One region of the Luteimonas lutimaris genome, then DNA from elsewhere that is predicted to be linked to it. Evidence: predicted binding sites of a transcription regulator. Region 1 holds the regulator's gene; each other region holds the start of a gene.

The links. Region 1 encodes HrcA, which represses chaperone genes, less so after heat shock. Its sites were predicted from a motif close to TTNGCACTCNNNNNNNNNGAGTGCNAA; they were not measured.
Region 2: a site for HrcA is predicted at 1,149-1,175, ahead of rpoH (RNA polymerase sigma factor RpoH). Genes of this name have one in related genera too.
Region 3: a site for HrcA is predicted at 1,139-1,165, ahead of groES (co-chaperone GroES). Genes of this name have one in related genera too.

Annotation. Positions count from the first base shown of each region.
Region 1 covers NZ_BAAAZU010000004.1:124,757-127,022, reverse strand. Annotated here, with positions in the region: gene grpE (nucleotide exchange factor GrpE) at 1-86, opposite strand, end outside; gene hrcA (heat-inducible transcriptional repressor HrcA) at 258-1,316, opposite strand; gene recN (DNA repair protein RecN) at 1,479-2,266, shown strand, end outside.
Region 2 covers NZ_BAAAZU010000002.1:17,263-19,528, reverse strand. Annotated here, with positions in the region: gene ABD679_RS01910 (YadA-like family protein) at 1-835, shown strand, start outside; gene rpoH (RNA polymerase sigma factor RpoH) at 1,186-2,064, shown strand; gene ABD679_RS01900 (NAD(P)/FAD-dependent oxidoreductase) at 2,234-2,266, opposite strand, start outside.
Region 3 covers NZ_BAAAZU010000010.1:1,944-4,209, reverse strand. Annotated here, with positions in the region: gene ABD679_RS09410 (protein-disulfide reductase DsbD) at 1-596, opposite strand, end outside; gene cutA (divalent-cation tolerance protein CutA) at 593-943, opposite strand; gene groES (co-chaperone GroES) at 1,224-1,511, shown strand; gene groL (chaperonin GroEL) at 1,646-2,266, shown strand, end outside.

The DNA.
Region 1 (2,266 bases):
GATTCGTGGGCGGATTCGAAAGCCGCGTCGCTGCCTTCGGCAATGCCTGCGTCCTGCTGGGGGGCTTCGTCTTGGTCTGGGTGCATGGTCGTCCGGTCGGAATGGATTCTCGGGTCAATGACGCCCGGCGGCCCCTGCGGGTGCCGGCACTGGCGATGATGTAGGGGCCGGGGCGGGAAACCCAACCCCCGGTGACGCGGGTCCATGGCCGGATGTTCGCCGCCGCAGCCAACGCCGACCGGGCATTGGCCGGCTGCTCACCCCACCCTGTCGGCCATCGTCCTCGACAGCGCCTGGGCCGTGGCCTGCACCGTGGTGATGACGCGGTCGTAATCCATGCGGGTCGGCCCGATCACGCCCAGCACGCCCAGCACCCGTCCGCCGCTGGCGTACGGCGCTGCGATCAGGCTGCACTGCTCCATCGAGGTCACCCCCGACTCCTCGCCGATGAACAGGCGCACGCCGTCGGCGCGCAGGCAGCCCTCCAGCACCTGCAGCAGCTCGCTCTTGCGCTGGAAGGCCTCGAACAGTTCGCGCAGGCGTTCGATGTCGGCCAGCCCCTGGGCGCCCCCCATCAGCTTGGTCTGGCCGCTGACCAGCACGTCCTCGCCATCGTCGATCTGCAGCGTGGCCTGCGCCAGCGCCACGGTGGCCGCCATGCGCTTGTCCACCTCGCGGCGCTCATCGTCGAGCTCGGCCACCAGCCGCTCGCGGATCTCCTCCAGGCCGAGGCCGGCGTAGTTCTGGTTGAGGTAGTTGGCAATCCACTCCAGTTCGCTGGCCGACAGCGGCCGCGACACCTCCACCGCGCGGTTCTGGACCTCGCCGTCGGTGAACACCAGGATCGCCAGCACCCGGCGCTCGTCCAGGCGCACGAAGTCGATATGGCGGAAGGCGAAGCGGTCACGCCGCGGCACCGTCACCAGGCCGACGAAATGCGAGATGTCCGACAGCCGCGAGGAGGCCTCGCGCAGGACCTCCTGGGTCGAGGCGTGGGCCGCCAGGCCGTCCTGGATCAGCTGGATCTGGCGCTCGCCGGGCGAGCGCCACTCGATCAGGCTGTCGACGAATACCCGCAGCCCGCGCGCGGTGGGCACGCGCCCGGCCGAGGTGTGCGGCGCGGCCAGCAGGCCGCTTTCCTCGAGGTCGGCGAGGATGTTGCGGATGGTCGCCGAGCTCACGTCCAGCCCGGCGTGGCGCGCCAGGGTCTGCGAACCCACCGGCTGGCCGTCGCGGATGTAGCGCGCGATCAGCGTGCGCAGCAGCTGCCGCGTGCGCGGGTCGAGGGCTTCGTGCTGGTCGATCCTGTTTGCCATGGCCTTGGATATAAGCCCGGCCGAGGGCCGGCGCAAGCCACGCCAATGAACGCCGCCACGCCCGCCGGCGGTCGCATCCGGCGAGACGACGGCGGTTTTCCATGCGCCGGCGGCCGTTTGCCCCTTGGCCATCCACCCCACCCGCCTGCACAATCCGCGCGCATGCTCACCCACCTCGCCATCCGTGATTTCGCCGTCGTCACCGCGGCCGAACTCGAGTTCGACGCCGGCCTGACCGTCATTTCCGGCGAAACCGGTGCCGGCAAGTCGCTGCTGGTCGATGCGCTGGGCTTCCTGTCCGGGCAGCGCGCCGACAGCGGCATGGTCCGCCACGGCGCCGAGCGCGCGGAGCTGCACGCCGAATTCGACCTGGCCGCCTCCGACGCGGCCCGCCAGTGGCTGCTCGAGCAGGAACTCGACGACGGCGACGCCTGCCAGCTGCGCCGCACGCTGCGCGCCGACGGCGGTTCGCGCGCATGGATCAACGGCCGTCCCGCCCCGCTGTCGCAGCTGGCCACGCTGGCCGGGCTGCTGGTGGAAATCCACGGCCAGCACGAACACCAGGCGCTGCTCTCGCGCGCCAGCCAGCTTGCCCTGCTCGACGCCTTCGGCGGCCACGGCGCGCGGCTGGAGGCGGTCGCCGCCGCCGCCGCGCACTGGAACGCCCTGCTGCGCGAGCGCGATGCCCTCGCACGGGCCCGCGAGGGCCGTCCGGGCGACGTGGCCGAGCGCGGCGAATGGCTGGAGCACCAGCTGGCCGAGCTGGACCGCGAACCGATCGACCCGGCCGCGATCGCCGACCTCGACGCCGCCCACCGCCGCCAGGCCCATTCGTCCGCCCTGATCGCCGCCTGCGACGCCGCCCTGGCCCAGCTCGACGGCGATGTCCACGCCGCCGTGCCGCGCCAGCTCCGGCAGTTGCAGGGCACGCTGGCCGGCGTGCAGGAACA
Region 2 (2,266 bases), on a different contig from region 1:
CGTCGCGCCCGGCCTGCTGTCGGCGACCAGCACCGAGGCGGTCAACGGCGCGCAGCTGTTCGGCATGGGCGATTCGATGGCGCAGTTCCTCGGCGGCGGTGCATCGATGGGTGCGAACGGCTTCAGCGGCCCGACCTACCTGATCCAGGGTGGCAACTACTACAACGTCGGTGACGCGCTGGGTGCGCTGGACGGCGCGATCAGCGGCATCGACGGCCGCCTCGGAGCGCTGGAAGCCGGTACCTCGAACGCCACGGAGGGCGCGACCCCCGCCACCGCGGCCAGCAACGCCAGCCAGGTCGACGACCGCGTGGCGGGCGCCGAGCCGCAATCGGGTTCGTCGCGCAATGCCGGCACCACCGGGACGTCGTCGCCCACCGGCCCGTCCACCAGTGGCCAGTCCGTGCCGGTGGCCCAGGCCCCGGCCCCGGCCGCGGTCGACCAGGAGACGCTGGACTCGGCCAACGCCTACACCGACACCACGGCGACCAAGACGCTGGCCTCGGCCAACGCCTACACCGATACGAAGTTCACCGCGCTGGACGACCAGTTCCAGCAGCTCAGCGACAACCTCGGCAACCGGTTGAACCAGCAGGACAAGCGGATCGACCGGATGGGGGCGATGAGCTCGGCGATGATGAACATGGCGATGAACGCCGCCGGCGGGCGCAGCGAGCGCGGCCGCGTGGCGGTGGGTGCCGGCTGGCAGAACGGCGAGAGCGCGCTGTCGGTGGGCTACGCCAAGCAGATCGGCGATCGCGCGTCGTTCTCGATCGGCGGTGCGTTCAGCAGCGATGACAGCTCGGCCGGCATCGGCTTCGGCTTCGACCTGTAGCGCCTGCGTGGCCCGCGTCGCCGGCCCCGCCGGCGGCGCGACGCACGCCCCGGCCGGCCGGGCCTTCTCCCGGTGCGGCCACCGGCGACGCGGACCGCGCTTCTTCTTTTCCTTGCCCCGGGTCCGCCCGGGGTTTTTTTGCCCGGAACTCCGGCGCCGGGGGCCGGTCGAACCCGGACCCCATGCGCCCGGGAGGCGCCGACGGGCAGGCATTCTGTCCCGCAGCCGCCGCGATCGTCGTTTCCCTGGCTGCAGCCCCCGCCAGATCCGGCCGACCGTTGCATGAATGGAACGCTGGGAACTTCTCCTTTCATTAGCAGTCGTATATGGACACTGCTAAAATAATGCCCATGACCGCCATCACGCTCAGCAATTCCCTCGTCCCCAACAACCTGCCGGTGCCCAGCGCGCTCGGCTCGCTGGACGCCTACATCGGCGCGGTGCACCAGATTCCGGTGCTCTCCGTCGAGGACGAACAGGCGCTCGCGCACCGCTTCCGCGACCACGAGGACCTCGACGCCGCCCGCGAACTGGTGCACTCGCACCTGCGCTTCGTGGTGCACGTCGCGCGCGGCTACAACGGCTACGGCCTGCCGCTCGGCGACCTGATCCAGGAAGGCAACATCGGCCTGATGAAGGCGGTCAAGCGCTTCGACCCGGAAGTGGGCGTGCGCCTGGTCAGCTTCGCCGTGCACTGGATCCGCGCCGAGATGCACGAGTACATCCTCAAGAACTGGCGCATCGTCAAGGTCGCCACGACCAAAGCGCAGCGCAAGCTGTTCTTCAACCTGCGCAAGAGCAAGAAGCGCCTGGGCTGGTTGAACGCCGAGGAAGTGCGCGCCGTGGCCGCCGACCTCAACGTGTCCGAGCGCGAAGTGCTGGAGATGGAGTCGCGCCTGTCGGGCCGCGACATCGGCTTCGACGCGCCCGCCAGCGACGACGAGGACCACGCTCCGCCGTCGCCGGCCGCCTATCTGCGCACCAGTGACGAGGATCCGTCCGAGGCCTACGAGCGCATGGACAGCGAGGACCACCAGCTGCGCCTGCTGCGCGAGGGGATGAGCCGCCTGGACGACCGCTCGCGCGACATCATCAAGCGCCGCTGGCTGGACGACGACAACAAGATCACCCTGCAGGAGCTGGCCGACGAATACGGCGTCTCCGCCGAACGCATCCGCCAGGTCGAGGCCAACGCGCTGAAGAAGATGAAGGCGCTGTTTGCGGCCTGAAGGCTGTGATTGGTGATTCGTGATTCGAAGCGGCCCGGGAAACCGGGCCGTTCTCGTATGTGCGTCACTTGTCATCCTGTCATCCCGAGCGCAGCGAGGGATCTGCTTGTCGGTGGGTCAAGCAGATCCCTCGCTGCGCTCGGGATGACAGTTTCAGGCGCTGTTCCAATCACGAATCACGGCTGCCCAGAATGATCCGCGC
Region 3 (2,266 bases), on a different contig from region 1:
CCGAAGGCCTGTTCGGGCGGCAGCGGCAGAGCGTCGGCACCGCCAGCCAGCGAACCGCCGCCGCGCGGCTGGCCCAGGGACGTGCCCAGTGCCGCAAAGCCGGTGTCGGCCGCATCATCCGTGCTCCCCGCGGCCGCGGCGCCGGCCGGCATCGCGACGGTCAGCGTCCGCGACTGCGGCGGATAGCACACGCCGGCGTCCGCGCAGCCCTGGTAGCTGATCTTCAGTACCACCTGGCCGCCGTCGGCGGCTTCGACCGGCACGCTGCCGGCCATGCGTCCGCGGAAGGTTTCCACGCGGCCGAAGAACTCGTCTTCGTGCGGCTCACCGTGCGGCAGGTCGAGCGCACCCAGCCGGCTGCCGTCGGTGGCGACGGCCTTGGCACGGTGCCGGTACAGGTAGTAGCCGTCGGCGATCTTCCATTCGACCGCGATGCGATCGGCGGACGTGGCGTTCGCGCTGAGCACGAAAGCCTCGTCCACCGGCAGCAGGTCGTCCTCGTGGATGGCGGCCAGCGCGGGCGCGGCGGCGAGCAGGCACAGGGCGAAGGTGGCCGCCAGGCGCGGCCAGCGGGATGCGAACGACTTCGGGATCACGTCTTCGGAGGCTCCTGTCGGCCGGCATCGGGCGCGGTTTCGGCGCCGATCCAGTCCAGGTAGGCCGGCAGTCCGGACGCGGCTTCGATCGCGACCAGTTCCGGGGTTTCGTAGGGGTGCAGCGCGGCGATGCGCTCGGCCAGCGCGGGCATGCGCGCGGCCACGGTCTTGACCAGCAACTGCACCTCGTTGGCGCGCTCCACCGCGCCCTGCCAGCGGTACACCGACAGCACGCCGGGCAGCACGCTCACGCAGGCGGCCAGGCGCTCGCCGACCAGCGCTTCGGCGATGCGCGAGGCGGTGGCGGCGTCGGGGCAGGTGCAGAATGCGATGACGGCTTGGGGCATACCCCGATTGTACGGGCCGGCCCCGGTGCGGACTGTTCCACGGTTGCCCTGCGCGTGTCCGGCAGGTGGAACACGGGCCGGGCCGGCCATCCGCCGACCGGCCGCGAAAATTTTCGTCGCCTGCCTCTTGAAAGCCCTGCCGGCCCCCCCATCTCCCGTGCAACCCGGTTCGCCGGGCTTTCTCGTCCGCGGCGTTTGGCACTCGTCTTTGGCGACTGCTAGAATCCGCGCCCAGATCCAGCTGTTTTCATAAATTAATCAATCACTTGCGAGGGTTGCAATGAATCTCAAGCCGCTCTACGACCGCGTGGTCGTCAAGCCGATCGAAGCCGACGAAGTGACCGCCGGCGGCATCGTCATCCCGGACAACGCCAAGGAAAAGCCGACCAAGGGTGAAGTGGTCGCCATCGGTGAAGGCAAGGCGCTGGACAACGGCCAGCTGCGCGCGCCCAAGGTCAAGGTCGGCGACAAGGTCATCTACGGCCAGTACTCGGGCAGCGCCTACAAGCTCGAAGGCGTCGAATACAAGATCGTGCGCGAGGACGACATCCTGGCGGTGCTCGCCTGAGGCGACCCGCGCGGGGAACCGGGAATGGGGAATCGTTGAAGCAGGTCATCTGCACCGATCCCGCCCCAGGCCCGCTCCCCCGCCCTTGATCCATCGATTTTCCATTCCCCATTTCCAATTTCCGGAGTTCCACCATGTCCGCAAAAGAAATCCGCTTCGGTGAGGACGCGCGCGCCAAGATGGTGCGCGGCGTCAACGTGCTCGCCAACGCCGTCAAGGCGACCCTCGGCCCGAAGGGCCGCAACGTCGTGCTCGAGAAGAGCTACGGCGCCCCGACGATCACCAAGGACGGCGTGTCCGTCGCCAAGGAGATCGAGCTGGCCGACAAGTTCGAGAACATGGGCGCGCAGATGGTGAAGGAAGTCGCGTCCAAGACCTCCGACAACGCCGGCGACGGCACCACCACCGCTACCGTGCTGGCCCAGGCCTTCATCCGCGAGGGCTCCAAGGCCGTCGCCGCCGGCATGAACCCGATGGACCTCAAGCGCGGCATCGACCAGGCCGTCAAGGCCGCCGTCGAAGAGCTCAAGAAGCTCTCCAAGCCCACCGCCGACGACAAGGCGATCGCCCAGGTCGGCACCATCTCGGCCAACTCCGACGAGTCGATCGGCAACATCATCGCCGACGCGATGAAGAAGGTCGGCAAGGAAGGCGTGATCACGGTCGAGGAAGGCTCGGGCCTGGACAACGAGCTCGACGTGGTCGAGGGCATGCAGTTCGACCGCGGCTACCTGTCGCCGTACTTCATCAACAAC